Regions from separate parts of the Gottfriedia sp. ABJ_BB2_2 genome, predicted to be linked through region 3. Evidence: riboswitches for the same ligand, from Rfam matches in the RefSeq annotation. Region 3 holds a riboswitch; each other region holds the start of a gene.
The links. Region 3 has a riboswitch for S-adenosylmethionine ahead of metK (methionine adenosyltransferase). Riboswitches for the same ligand answer to the same signal wherever they lie in the genome.

Region 1 (4,924 bases), on a different contig from region 3:
GATTAGGAATTGGTACAGAGCTGTTAAAAGGTTTATTGGCGCATGCGAAAACAATTGGTGTAGAAAGAGTTTCCTTAAATGTTGATCAAGATAAACCAGCTGCGCGTCGTTTGTATGAAAAAGTAGGTTTTGAATATGAAAAGGTTCAACAAATCATGGGAAAACCATACGATTATTTAGTTTTTCCAGTTATTGAAAGAAATATTCGAAACTAAAGTCGTTTCAGATGCATCCTTTCTATTAATTCAGTTAAAATTAAGATGAAAAGAATAGGAGGGAAACGTATGAACTTTTTTACATTTGCAAACCCAACAGAATTAATTTTTGGTAAAGACAGTGTACAAAAACTAAAGGACAAAGCTCAAAGCTTTGGAAAAAATGTTTTACTAGTATATGGTGGCGGTAGCGTTAAAAGAAATGGTCTATATGACCAAATAGTAGGTATTTTAAAAGAAGCGGATAAAACAATTCACGAATTAAGTGGAGTTGAGCCAAATCCAAGGCTATCTACGGTACATAAAGGGATTCAAATTTGTAAAGATGAGCATATCGATTTCATCTTAGCAGTTGGTGGTGGATCAGTTATTGACTGTACGAAAGCAATTGCTGTAGGTGCAAAATTTGATGGTGAGATTTGGGATGTTATTACTCGTAAAGCAGTTCCGACAGACGCTTTAAAATTCGGAACAGTTTTAACATTAGCGGCAACTGGTTCTGAAATGAATGCAGGATCAGTAATTACAAACTGGGAAACAAATGAAAAATTAGGATGGGGAAGTAAATTTAGCTATCCAACATTTTCAATCTTAGATCCACAAAATACATTTACAGTTCCACGTAATCAAACAGTTTACGGGTCAGTTGATATTATGTCTCATGTGCTTGAGTCATATTTCCACCATGGAACAAACACAAAAATTCAAGATCGTTTCTGTGAAGGGATATTAAAAACTGTCATTGAAACAGCTCCAATTGCAGTCGAGAATTTAGATAATTATGAAGCACGCGAAACGCTCCTTTACAGTGGAACGATGGCTTTAAATGGTATTCTAAGTATGGGCGTACAAGGAGACTGGGCTACTCATAATATCGAGCACGCTGTTTCTGCTGTAACAGATATTCCACACGGTGGTGGGTTAGCAATAATATTCCCACATTGGATGGAGTATGTAATGAATGAAAATGTTGATCGTTTTGGTCAATTTGCAGAAAGAGTGTTCGGCATTGAACAAGGAACAAAATCAAAAGAAGAATGGGCATTAGAAGGAATCAAAGCATTACGTTCATTCTGGAATTCTATCGGAGCACCTAGCAAACTGAGTGAATATGGCATTACAGAAGATCAGCTTCACGAAATGTCAGCTAAAACAGTAAAGTACGGACCATTTGGATACTTTAAAAAATTAGATCAAGAGGATGCTTTAAAAATCTTACAAGCAGCACTTTAATTGAAGAAGGATAGAGTATTTACTTGATTAGCTTACCAAAAAAGTCTTATCTATTTTATATAGGTAAGGCTTTTCGTGCGTTACTTCTTTGCAATCCTTCAACCATTATTCATAGAGGCGTGATTGAATAAGAATATGAATTCAAAAACTACTTCTCATAAAAAAATCAAAAATATTTCTTGACGTATTATAAAAAGCGAGATAATATTAAAACAATAATTTTTTAAAATTTAATAAATTCTATTACTTATCCAGAGAGGTGGAGGGACTGGCCCTATGATACCTCAGCAACGGGTTTGTTGTTTCGTAACAAATACCGTGCTAATTCCTGCAAGTCGTTCAAGCGATTTGAAAGATAAGAAGTAGAGCGGCTTATATATTAATAGCCCCTCTTCTTATCTGTGTTTTGGATAAGAAGGGGGGCTTTTTGATGTTGTGAGTGAGAGTAAAATGGGGTAATTACGGATATAAATCCTAGTTTACATACAGGAATACTATGTTATTTTGTTGATAATATTTGCATTGGAGGAAATAATTTGATTGAAATTAAAAATGTCTTCAAGGTTTATCCTGGAAGGCCACCAATTAAAGCACTAAATAACATTAATATGAAAATTGAGAAAGGGGAGATTTTTGGAATCATTGGCTTTTCAGGAGCAGGAAAAAGTACTTTGATTCGCTGTTTAAATAGACTTGAAGAACCAACAGAAGGATCAGTTCTGATTGATGGGATAAACCTGATGGCATTAAATGAGGAGGAATTACGTAAGACTCGTAGAAAAATTGGCGTCATATTTCAACACTTTAATCTACTTTCATCTAAAACGGTGTTCGATAATATAGCAATGCCGCTTTACCTTGAAGGAAAGAAGAAAAGTGATGTTCAGGAAAAGGTCATGGAATTAATTGATTTTGTCGGACTGACAGGGAAACAAGATGTATATCCTGGGCATTTATCGGGAGGACAAAAGCAAAGAGTGGGAATCGCAAGGGCACTTGTGACAGATCCAGATCTTCTACTCTGCGATGAAGCAACATCTGCATTAGACCCTGAAACAACAAAGAATGTATTGGAGCTTTTAAGGAAAGTAAATAAATCCTATAATCTTACCATTTTCCTTATTACTCATGAAATGAGTGTAATTCGCGATTTATGTGATAAAGTAGCCGTCATTGATAATGGAGAAATTGTTGAAGAAGGTAATGTTTACGATGTTTTTACGAATCCACAAAAAAATATTACAAAGAACTTCGTTAACACTGTATTACAAAGTGAGGTGCCGACCAATTTATCGAAATCACTCGCTAAGGGGAAATATTATCAATTAGTATTCCTAGGTGAAAAAGCAGCCGATCCACTATTATCTGAGGTTCTGAAAAAATTCGATATTCATTTGAACATTCTTTATGGATCGATTACAGAGCTACAAGAAAGACCTTATGGGAATTTGCTTGTTGCACTAGATGGTACAGAAGAGGAAAGTGCAAAAGCAATTAAATTTATTTTAGAAAAAGGAATAGATGTAAGGGAGGTTGAGTTAAATGGAGCTTAATTGGGAATTCTTCTGGCCGCAGTTTCTGCAGGCATGCCAAGAAACATTTTTAACTGTATTGGGGTCATTTATTTTTGGCACAATCATTGGGTTGCCTTTAGGGATTATCCTGGTTGTAACGAGACCGGGACATATAATGGAAAACAAACCCGTATTTACGATATTAAATACCATTATTAATATTGTGCGATCTGTTCCGTTTATTATTCTACTAGTTGCCATTATTCCGTTTACTAGATTAGTAACAGGAACATCCATTGGCGTAGCTGCAGCGATTGTCCCCCTATCAATCTTTGTAGGTCCATATTTAGCGAGATTGATTGAAAACTCCATGCTAGAAGTGGATAAGGGAGTACTGGAAACAGCCTATGCAATGGGAGCGACAAAGTTTCAAATTATCGTGAAGTTTATTTTGCCTGAGGCCATCCCATCGTTGATTCTTTCATTTACAACAGCAACGATAGGATTGATTGGATCAACTGCAGCAGCAGGTGCTGTTGGAGCTGGAGGTTTAGGGGATTTAGCGATTACATATGGTTATCAACGCTTTGAAACCTTAGTCATTGTCATTACGGTTGTATTACTAGTAGTTATTGTTCAAATCATTCAAAGTTTGGGAAATTCATGGTCAAGATATGTAAGGAGGAAAAGAGGATGAAAAAGTTTTTAAGTATTTTTGCAGTAGTATTATTAGCGGTTTCGGTATTAACAGCATGTAGTTCTAAAGAGACAGCAGGTAATGGAAAGACGAGAACGATTAAAATTGGAATTAATGGTGATGATTTTGAGCTTTGGAGAATAATAGAAAACCAAGTAAAAAATGATGGTATAAAATTAAAAATCGTTTCTTTTTCAGATTATGTTCAGCCTAACACAGCACTTAATGACGGTAGCCTTGATTTAAATTCTTTTCAAACGATTACATATATGAACCAATTTAAAGCAGATCATAATTTAAAAATTGCTGCAATTGGTTCTACGGTTATCGCGCCAATGGGGATTTATTCACATAAATTTAAAAAGCTAAGTGATATCCCAGATGGTGCAACGATTACAATACCAAATGATGTAACGAATGCTGGTCGCGCACTTAAACTACTACAATCTTCAAAGTTAATTAGTTTAGTAGATAATTTCGACCCTAAAGGAAGTATTGAACAAATTAAAGAGAATCCTAAGAATCTAAAAATCAAACCTGTTGCTGCAGGTCAAACAGCTAGATCATTGGATGATGTGGCAGCAGCCATTATTAATAATGGATTCGCTGTTCAAGCGGGCTTAGATCCTGCTAATGATCCGCTGTACAAAGAAGATCCTAATGATAAAGCAGCTATGCCATATATCAATATTATTGCATCCCGCACAAAAGATAAAAATGATAAGGATTTTTTAAAGATTGTGAAGGCGTATCAATCAAAAGAAGTACATGATTACATTATTAAGCGTGACAAAGGTGCGACAGTTCCAGTTGTCACTTCAATTGAAAAAATTAAAGATCTATAAGTACCTTATGATTTTAGAGTTGGCAAACTGATATGAAAGAGTAGAAGGGAGATTTGTTAAATGACAGTCCAAACAAAAACACATAGAGACCAAATTGTAAAAAGTATTGAAGAATCGAAGGGAATTTATATTGAAGCTAGCCACCAAATTCATGAGAAACCTGAAATTGGTAATCAAGAGTTTTTTGCATCTGAAACACTTACTAAAATCTTAGCAGAAGCTGGTTTTGACGTAACACGTAATATTGCAGGTCATGAAACAGGCTTTGTGGCAAGAAAAACATCGTCTAAGCAAGGCCCAACTATTGCCTTTTTAGCAGAATACGATGCACTGCCTGGTCTAGGTCATGCATGTGGACATAACATTATTGGGACTACAAGTGTGGCTGCAGGGATTGCCCTAGCTGAAGTCATTTCTGAG
Region 2 (4,924 bases), on a different contig from region 3:
CATCTTTTCTGTCTTCAAAAATTGGGATCGTATTGCGGATTTCCTCTACCTTTTCTCGGTCGATTTCTCCATAAATAATTTCTTCTTTTGTTGAACCTTTCACTAAAATTTCTCCCCAAGGATCGATCACCATCGAGCCTCCACCAAAAGTATTCGCTAAATCTTTGCCTACTCGATTACATGCAACTACATAGCATTGGTTTTCGATTGCACGTGCTTTCAGTAAAGTTTCCCAATGCTCCATTCTTTGAATAGGCCACTCAGCTACAAAAAACAAAACCTTTGCGCCATTTACAGCATGTGTTTGAATCCATTCTGGAAATCGCAAATCATAACAAACAAAACCAGCAACATCTAAGCCATCAATGCTGAACAATCCATTTTCGGTACCAGACTGTAAATAGTGGTGCTCGTTCATCAACTGAAACAAATGGACTTTGTCGTATTCTTTCACTACATCACCTTGATTGTTTATCACGATTAATGTATTTGTTACACCATGATCACGCTCAATTGGAAATGAGCCACCTATGAATGTCACTTGATACTTTCGAGCAATCGTTTGAAGTTCAGAAATGATAGATTCCTGTTGTCCTGTATGCTTTGTAATTTCTTCTAAACAGTATCCCGTCGTCCACAGTTCTGGCAACACGATTACAGTTGCATGTTGATGTATAGCCTCTAAAATTTTACCCTTCATCTTCATGGAATTTGTAGTAGAATCCCCTAAAACTATGTCTGTTTGTATACATGCAATCTTAATCAATTTATATTCACCCTATTCTAAATTTTATAGACATTTTTAAAATGAGCATATATGATGGTGAAAGTTATTGCAATATTCATTATTTGAAACTTTCAACTTGTATTGATACAAATCATTGAACTATTTTTTTGGAGTGATGAACTTGAAACCTAGTAAATTATTAGAAAATCTACCAAAGCAATTCTTTGCTTCACTCGTTATGAAAGTAAATGAGTCTATTAAAAACGGACATGATGTTATTAATCTAGGTCAAGGTAACCCAGACCAACCAACACCAAATCATATTATAAAAGCTCTACAAAATTCAGTAGAAAATCCTAATACTCATAAATACTCCCCATTTCGAGGAATTAGCAGTTTAAAACAAGCAATTGTTGATTTTTATAAACGTGAGTATGATGTTGATCTTGACCCTGAGGAAGAAGTAGCCATTTTATTTGGTGGAAAAGCAGGATTAGTTGAGTTGCCACTTTGTTTATGTGATGAAGGCGATACAATTTTAGTTCCTGACCCTGGATATCCAGACTATTTATCAGGTATTGCACTTTCAAAAACAGTAGCTTATACTTTACCGTTGATTGAGGAAAATCATTTTTTACCAGACTATAACCTGATTCCTCAAGAAGTTTTAGACGCTAGTAAAATATTATTTATTAATTACCCTAATAACCCTACTGGTGCAGTTGCTACTTCAGATTTTTTTGAAGAAACGGTTCAATTAGCAAAAAATAATCAAATAACAGTTTGTCATGATTTCGCATATGGCGCTTTTGGTTTCGATGGTAAAAAACCAATCAGTTTCCTACAAACACCAGGATCAAAAGAATGTGGCATCGAGATTTATACTCTTTCTAAAACCTATAATATGGCAGGTTGGCGAGTCGGTTTTGCCGTTGGAAATAAGGAAGTGGTTTCAGCGATTAATTTATTACAAGACCATCTTTACGTTAGTTTATTTCCAGCAATTCAAGAAGCAGCTGCTGCTGCATTAACTGAATCACAGGAAAGTGTTAAAGAATTATTATCCCTTTACGAAGAAAGAAGAAATGTTTTAATCAATGGCTGCCGAGAAATCGGATGGAATGTAACTGCCCCAGCTGGTTCATTTTTTGCTTGGCTTAAAGTACCAAATGGATTTACTTCAACTGAATTTGCAGATTTATTACTTGAAAAGGCTCATATTGCTGTTGCACCAGGTAATGGTTTCGGTGATTTTGGTGAGGGATATGTAAGAGTTGGTCTGTTAACTGACACTAGTAGATTAGAAGAAGCCATTTCACGTTTAAAAAATCTCGAAATATTTTTAAACATTTAATGTTTGACAATTCCAATTGTTCGTGAAATAATGCGATTATGTTAAAAATTCAAAATTAAATATAAACTTATTCAGAGTAGGTGGAGGGACCGAGCCCGATGAAACCCGGCAACCGGCTATATTATATAGCACGGTGCTAATTCTCGCAGCATTTTGCTGACAGATAAGGTGTAGGTATACCTCTCCTTGTGAGAGGTTTTTTGTTTTTATTCACAAATTATCAAGGAGGTCATGAAATGAGTGGTGTAATTGCAACTTACCAGGTTTATGATAAAAATCATCATTTAGAAAAAAAAGCAGAGTCCATTGCACTTGGCTTAACAGTTGGCTCTTGGACATCTTTGCCTCAAAATGATCAAATTCAATTACAAAAACATAAAGGGAAAGTACTTTCAATTCGTGAAGTCGAATGTGAGGACAATATCGCCGAATACTTTGGTCACAGACCAGCGAAAGGCTTAATAGAAATCTATTATCCTAGTTTAAATTTTTCATTGGATATTCCAGCAATTTTAACAACTGTTTTTGGAAAATTATCACTTGATGGTGAAATTAAATTAGTTGACTTGAATTTTACTGATGATGTTTTAAAGCAATTTCCTGGACCAAAGTTTGGGATTAGCGGCATTAGAGAAAAAGTTAATGTGTATGATCGTCCGCTATTGATGAGTATTTTCAAATCAGTGATTGGTAGAGATATTCAATACATCTCAGAGGAATTAAAAAAACAAGCACTTGGTGGAGTAGATCTAATTAAAGACGACGAAATATTATTTGATACAGTGACTTCGTTAACTGAACGAGTTACGCAAGGAAAAAAAATCTTACAGCAAGTGTATGAAAAAACTGGTCATAAAACCTTATACGCAGTCAATTTAACTGGTCGTACATACGAATTAAAAGAAAAAGCAAAACAAGCTGCAGAAGCTGGCGCTGATGTATTTTTATTAAATGTTTTTTCTTATGGCATTGATGTATTACAAAGTTTAGCAGAGGATCCATCAATTCAAGTACCAATCATGGCACATCCTGCTGTATCGGGAGCATTCAGTGCTTCCCCTATTTACGGAATTGATGCCGGTTTATTATTAGGGAAATTATTACGTGTTGCTGGAGCAGACTTTAGCTTATTCCCTTCTCCATATGGGTCTGTTGCTTTACAAAAAGAAACTGCTTTAAAGATCGCAGAAAATCTGACAATACAAAATGGTTTAAAAGAAACCTTCCCGGTTCCATCCGCTGGTATTCATCCAGGCTTAGTTCCTAAATTAATTCAAGATTTTGGAATTGACCAAGTTATTAATGCTGGTGGTGGAATTCATGGACACCCAGATGGTCCGATTGGCGGAGGAAATGCATTTAGAGAAGCCATTACGGCAACACTTTCTGGCATTAATTTAAATGAATATGCACTTAAAGACACATCACTTCAAAAGGCTTTGCAACTATGGGGGTAAAAGAATGGCAATAAAAATATTTTGTGACTTTGATGGAACCATTACAGAAGGCGATAACATCGTAACTTTAATCAAAAAATTCGCTTCACCATCAGCAAAAGTCTTAACATCAGATGTTTTAAGTGGAAAAATTTCGATTCGTGAAGGTGTAGAAAAAATGTTTTCTACCATTCCTTCATCAAAAAAAGATGAAATGACGAGGTTTGTTATACAAAGCACTAAGATTAGAGAGGGTTTTCAAGATTTTATCCAATTTGTAAAACAAAACGACTATGATTTAAAAGTTGTTAGTGGGGGTCTAGACTTTTTTGTCCATCCAATTTTAGAAGACTTCCTCCCCTCTTCTGATGTGTTATGTAATCGAACTGATTTTTCGAGCGAAAATGTAATCATTCATTGGGACCATTCTTGTGATGAACATTGTTCAAATGATTGTGGTATGTGTAAGCCTTCAGTTATGAGAAAGTTTAGTAGTTCGGATGATTTCATTATTGTTATAGGTGATTCTATTACCGATTTACAAATTGCTAAAAAGGCGAACTTAATTTTTGCAAGAGACTTCTTAATTGAAAAATGTAAGGAATTAAGTCTACCTTATATTCCGTTTACAAATTTTCATGATATTCAAAGGGCGTTAAACAAGGAGGTTTTAGTTTGAAGGAATTTTTCAAACGTTACGATGAAATTCGCGACATAAAACAAACTCTAGCAAAAAGAGATTGGTTTTTAGGTACGAGTGGCAATTTATCAATTAAAGTAAATGATGCTCCATTAAATTTCTTAGTTACGACAAGTGGTAAAGATAAAACCAAACATACGGATGATGACTTTTTACTTGTAAACGAATTTGATCAATCCATTTGGGATGAAACGAAAAAACCGTCTGCCGAAAGTATCTTACATCGGTTAATCTATTTGCACACGAATGCGACTTGTGTTTTGCATGTTCATACTATAGCAAACAATCTAATCACAAAGGACTTTCCTGCAAAAACAAACTTATCTTTTTCAGGAATTGAAATTATCAAAGCTTTAGGTTTATGGGATGAAGATGAGGAAATCACGATTCCGATCATCAAAAATCATGCACACATCCCTACTTTAGCAGAAGATTTTCTACCTCATATTAAAAATGATCATGGAGCTGTACTTATCCATAATCATGGTATTACTGTTTGGGGTACATCAGCTTTTGAAGCTAAAAAACACTTAGAAGCATATGAATTTTTATTTCAATACTCATTACAAGGAAGCAATTTAAATAATCTTTTCATTAAAAATTAAATCTTATGGAGGAATGCAAAGTGGCAACTATTTGGGTAGAAAAAAAAGATTTTCACATTACGAATGAGGTTGAGGTTTCATCTTATTTAAAAGAACAAGGTG
Region 3 (4,924 bases):
TTCCGATGATGACTAAGTTTTCGATTTGTAGTTTATTCAGCTCTTCCTGTAGACTCGTCTCGTAAAAAGAATCACAAGTTCTTTTTTGGACAACGATATCAGTTGAACGTGGTTCAATTCTCGGATGGATTTCCCAAGTAGATAAACCTTCTTTATATTCAGAGTCGTCCTCGGTATGCTGAATATAAACAATCGGCATTTTTGCTTCTCTTGCTTTTTCAACCAAACTAGTAATGTTATCTAGTACTTTTTCTTCATTATGTAACTTAAAATCAGGGTAAGTAAACATTGCATTTTGAACATCCACGACTAATAATGCTGTTCGATCATTCATTTTACAATAATAAGGAGTACATTCCCCTTATTACATTCACCTCCGTCCTTCATTTTTATCACGTTAGTGCTGAAAATAATACACAATCATATCATCTTACATAATCATACTTTTTGAAAGAAAAATTTAAAAAAGATAAATGACAATAAGCATTTATTCGATAAAATAATCCCAAAATAAAAAAGAGACTGTAACAGCTAATGCTGTATACAGTCTCTTTTAAACATTAAAGACCAGCTTCAGTTTTTAAAGCTTCTGCTTTATCAGTACGTTCCCAAGGAAGGTCGATATCTGTACGGCCGAAGTGACCATAAGCAGCAGTTTGTTTGTAAATTGGACGACGAAGGTCAAGCATTTTGATAATTCCTGCTGGACGTAAGTCAAAGTTATTGCGAATAACTTCTACAAGTTTTTCTTCTGAAACTTTACCTGTACCAAAAGTATCAATTGCAATAGATACTGGTTTCGCAACACCAATTGCGTATGCTAATTGAACTTCAGCTTTATCAGCTAATCCAGCAGCTACGATGTTTTTCGCAACGTAACGTGCAGCATAAGCAGCAGAACGGTCAACCTTCGTTGCATCTTTACCAGAGAATGCTCCACCACCGTGACGAGCATATCCACCGTAAGTATCAACGATGATTTTACGACCTGTTAATCCTGCATCCCCTTGAGGTCCACCGATTACGAAACGGCCTGTTGGGTTGATAAAGAATTTTGTATTTTCATCGATTAACTCAGCTGGTACAACTGGTTTAATAACAAGTTCTTTAATATCATTTTCGATTTGTTCTTGAGTTGCTTCTGGACCATGTTGTGTTGATACAACAATTGCATCAATACGAACTGGTTTGTTGTTTTCATCATACTCAACTGTTACTTGAGTTTTTCCATCTGGACGTAAGTATGAAACTGTTTCGTTCTTTCTTACTTCAGTTAGACGACGTGCGATTTTATGAGATAAAGAAATTGGAAGTGGCATTAATTCAGGTGTTTCGTTTACAGCAAAACCGAACATTAAACCTTGGTCTCCAGCTCCGATTGCTTCGATTTCTTCATCTGACATGCTTCCTTCACGTGCTTCTAATGCTTGGTCTACACCTAAAGCAATATCAGCTGATTGCTCATCGATAGAAGTTAATACTGCACATGTATCTGCATCAAATCCGTATTTAGCTCGGTCATAACCGATTTCACGGATTGTTTCGCGAACAATTTTTGGGATATCTACATAAGTAGAAGTTGTGATTTCACCTGCAACAAGTACTAAACCTGTTGTAACTGAAGTTTCCGCTGCTACACGAGCATTTGGATCATTAGCTAAAATTGCATCAAGAATTGAATCTGAAATTTGGTCACAGATTTTATCTGGATGTCCTTCTGTAACTGATTCTGAAGTAAATAAACGACGTTGTGACATTGAGTCCCCTCCTAAATTGAATTGACGGATCTCTTTTTTCTCAACATAAGATTAGAAAAATGTTTTCCTATATCTTATGTTTCCCATTTAAGATAAAGATAACTCAGTGTAAATTACGAAATTGCCATCTGTATTTAAGTTTTGAGCAAAAAAAAAGCCTTCCTCTTATCCATATTGCTTGAGGAAAGGTTTAGTTATTTGCCTTTCGCTCTTATCGTCCAAGACAATAAATTGCCTTGCATCAGGTTCAGCACCTTTCACTTAAAGTGAGGTTGCTGGGCTTCGTAGGGCCTGTATCCCTCCACCTACTCGGGATAAGAGAGTATCCGTATGAAAAGTATCATATTAAAAATTAACTTTCTTGTCAACAATTTTCATCATTCTTTAGACACATTTCAACATCTATAAAAAATCAGCACATGCTTTACATTCATTCCTATTAAATGGGAAATACCTAATAATATCTTTCATACAGGCTAATTTACTCCTTTAAGTATACTGTTTTACTCATTTTAAAATTTTTAATAATTTCGTTACACATTTTTCCAACTAATAGTATACACTATTAAAATAAATGTGTTATACTATTTAACGAGATACCTACATGGCAGACAAATTATATTTAAAGGATGGTATTAGTATATGAAGACAGTTGATGTAAATATTGAATTGAATGAATTACTTTCAAGTAATCACATGTATAACCAACTTAGCGTTTCTGAGCTAGTTGAAAAAGTTCTAACAAGACAAGAAGGTATTCTAACGTCAACGGGAGCAGTTAGTGTATCAACGGGAAAATATACTGGCCGTTCACCAAAAGATAAATTTATTGTTAATGAAGCATCTGTAGAAAACTTAATTGATTGGGGAAAAGTAAATCAGCCAATCTCTTCAGATGTATTTGAAAAATTATATAGTAAAGTACTTACTTACTTAAAAGATAGAAACGAATTATTCCAGTTTAAAGGATTTGCTGGTGCAGATACTGGATATCGTTTACCAATCCAAGTTATTAATGAATTTGCATGGCATAATTTATTTGCACACCAGTTATTTATCCGCCCTACTGAAGAAGAATTACTTACACATCAAACTGAATTTACGATTGTTTCTGCTCCAACATTTAAAGCTGATCCAGTTGTTGATGGTACAAACTCAGAAGCATTCGTTATTATTTCATTTGAAAAACGTATTATTCTAATCGGTGGTACTGAATATGCGGGAGAAATGAAAAAATCAATTTTCTCAATTATGAACTTCCTATTACCACAAAAAAATGTATTACCTATGCATTGCTCAGCTAATGTTGGTAATGAAGGTGATGTTGCATTATTCTTCGGGCTTTCTGGTACTGGTAAAACAACATTATCAGCAGACGCAGACCGTAAATTAATCGGTGATGATGAGCATGGTTGGTCAGACAATGGTGTTTTCAATATCGAAGGTGGATGCTATGCAAAATGTATTAATTTAACATTTGAAAAAGAGCCACAAATTTTCTCAGCGATTAAATTTGGTACAGTTCTAGAAAACGTAGTCGTAAATCCTGACGGACGTTTAGCAGATTATGACGATACATCATTAACAGAAAATACACGTGCAGCATACCCAATGCAAGCAATTCAAAATATTGTTGAGCCAAGTGTTGCTGGACACCCACATACAATTATCTTTTTAACTGCTGATGCTTTCGGAGTATTACCTCCAATCAGTAAATTAACGAAAGAACAAGCTATGTACCATTTCTTAAGTGGATTTACTAGTAAATTAGCTGGTACAGAACGTGGGGTTACATCACCACAAGTAACTTTCTCAACTTGTTTCGGTTCACCGTTTTTACCGCTTCCAGCTGTAGAATACGCGAAAATGCTTGGTGAAAAAATCGAAAAACATAATGTAAATGTATTCTTAGTAAACACTGGCTGGACTGGTGGAGAATATGGAGTAGGTAAACGTATGAATCTTTCTTATACAAGAGCAATGGTACACGCTGCACTTGAAGGAGATTTAAATTACGTTGAAACTACTCAGGATGAATTTTTCGGTCTTGCAATTCCTCAACACGTTCCAGGAGTGCCTGATCAAGTATTAGTTCCATCAACAACTTGGGAAGACAAGTCAGCATACGAAATCAAAGCGCTTGAATTAGTAAATAAATTCAAGGAAAACTTTAAAAAGTTCGAAGGCTTTGATGCTCAACTTGCTGAGCTTGGCGGTCCTATAAAATAATTTTAACATTGAAAGGTCTTCTAATCGAAGACCTTTTTTTGTGATGATTAAGTTTAATCTGTTATTGAAGCGTGTTGAATTCCGCTCCAGGTGCTCGCTTTCCATGGGGCGTGAGCTGAGCCTCCTCGGCGCACAGGAAGTGGTTCTTTCATGATCACAGTTTTAGTATGTCTTCCTTTTTACGCGCCTGTGGGGTCTCAGCATTCCCGCATTTCCCATAGGAGTCGAGCACCTTCCTCTCCATTCAACCTCTTAAAATAATATTCTTATTAAGGAATTAGTTAAATGAATAATAACATTTTATCTAAAGGCCAGTTTAAAGAAGTGTGTTGAATTCCGCTTCAGGTGCTCGCTTTCCATGGGGCGTGAGGTGAGCCTCCTCGGCGCACAGGAAGTGGCTCATTCATGATCACGGTTTTAGCATGTCTTCCTTTTTTGCTCGCCTGTGGGGTCTCAGCATTCCCGCATTTCCCATAGTAGTCGAGCACCTTCCTCTCCATTCAACCTCTTAAAATAATATTCTTAATAAAGGATTTGATAAAAGAATATTAACATTTTATCAAAAACCAAGTTAGATGAGGTGAGTTGAATTCAGCTCCAGGTGCTCGCTTTTCATGGGGCGTGAGCTGAGCCTCCTCGGCGCAAAGGAAGTGTTTCTTTCCATGATCACGGTTTTAGCATATTTTCCTTTTTTGCGTGCCTGTGGGGTCTCAGCATTCCCGCATTTCCCATAGGGATCTAGCACCTTCCTCCATTCAACTTCCTAATAATATTCTTACATTTGGGAACGCTGATCCTCGATGATTTCCAATATCCTTCACCGTCTTTTCCTTAATCAACCCAATTTTTTAATGACCTTTTCCACCCTTTTTCGTTTCGTTTCTTTTTCAATTTCATTCATTCTTGCTTTCAAGGTCATTATAAATATTTGTTTATTT

Region 1: another riboswitch for S-adenosylmethionine. It lies ahead of ACX6U0_RS15450 (methionine ABC transporter ATP-binding protein); the one in region 3 lies ahead of metK (methionine adenosyltransferase).
Region 2: another riboswitch for S-adenosylmethionine. It lies ahead of mtnW (2,3-diketo-5-methylthiopentyl-1-phosphate enolase); the one in region 3 lies ahead of metK (methionine adenosyltransferase).

The regions. Positions count from the first base shown of each region.
Region 1 covers NZ_JBVFKR010000007.1:63,773-68,696, forward strand. The annotation lists gene ACX6U0_RS15440 (GNAT family N-acetyltransferase) at 1-215, shown strand, start outside; gene ACX6U0_RS15445 (iron-containing alcohol dehydrogenase) at 285-1,448, shown strand; SAM riboswitch class I at 1,693-1,810, shown strand; gene ACX6U0_RS15450 (methionine ABC transporter ATP-binding protein) at 1,985-3,001, shown strand; gene ACX6U0_RS15455 (methionine ABC transporter permease) at 2,991-3,659, shown strand; gene ACX6U0_RS15460 (MetQ/NlpA family ABC transporter substrate-binding protein) at 3,656-4,504, shown strand; gene ACX6U0_RS15465 (M20 family metallopeptidase) at 4,565-4,924, shown strand, end outside.
Region 2 covers NZ_JBVFKR010000001.1:622,487-627,410, forward strand. The annotation lists gene ACX6U0_RS03305 (carbon-nitrogen family hydrolase) at 1-763, opposite strand, end outside; gene ACX6U0_RS03310 (aminotransferase class I/II-fold pyridoxal phosphate-dependent enzyme) at 900-2,081, shown strand; SAM riboswitch class I at 2,146-2,251, shown strand; gene mtnW (2,3-diketo-5-methylthiopentyl-1-phosphate enolase) at 2,318-3,538, shown strand; gene ACX6U0_RS03320 (2-hydroxy-3-keto-5-methylthiopentenyl-1-phosphate phosphatase) at 3,543-4,196, shown strand; gene ACX6U0_RS03325 (methylthioribulose 1-phosphate dehydratase) at 4,193-4,822, shown strand; gene ACX6U0_RS03330 (cupin domain-containing protein) at 4,843-4,924, shown strand, end outside.
Region 3 covers NZ_JBVFKR010000006.1:29,704-34,627, reverse strand. The annotation lists gene ACX6U0_RS14265 (cysteine hydrolase family protein) at 1-334, opposite strand, end outside; gene metK (methionine adenosyltransferase) at 561-1,757, opposite strand; SAM riboswitch class I at 1,966-2,078, opposite strand; gene pckA (phosphoenolpyruvate carboxykinase (ATP)) at 2,400-3,986, shown strand; gene ACX6U0_RS14250 (hypothetical protein) at 4,822-4,924, opposite strand, start outside.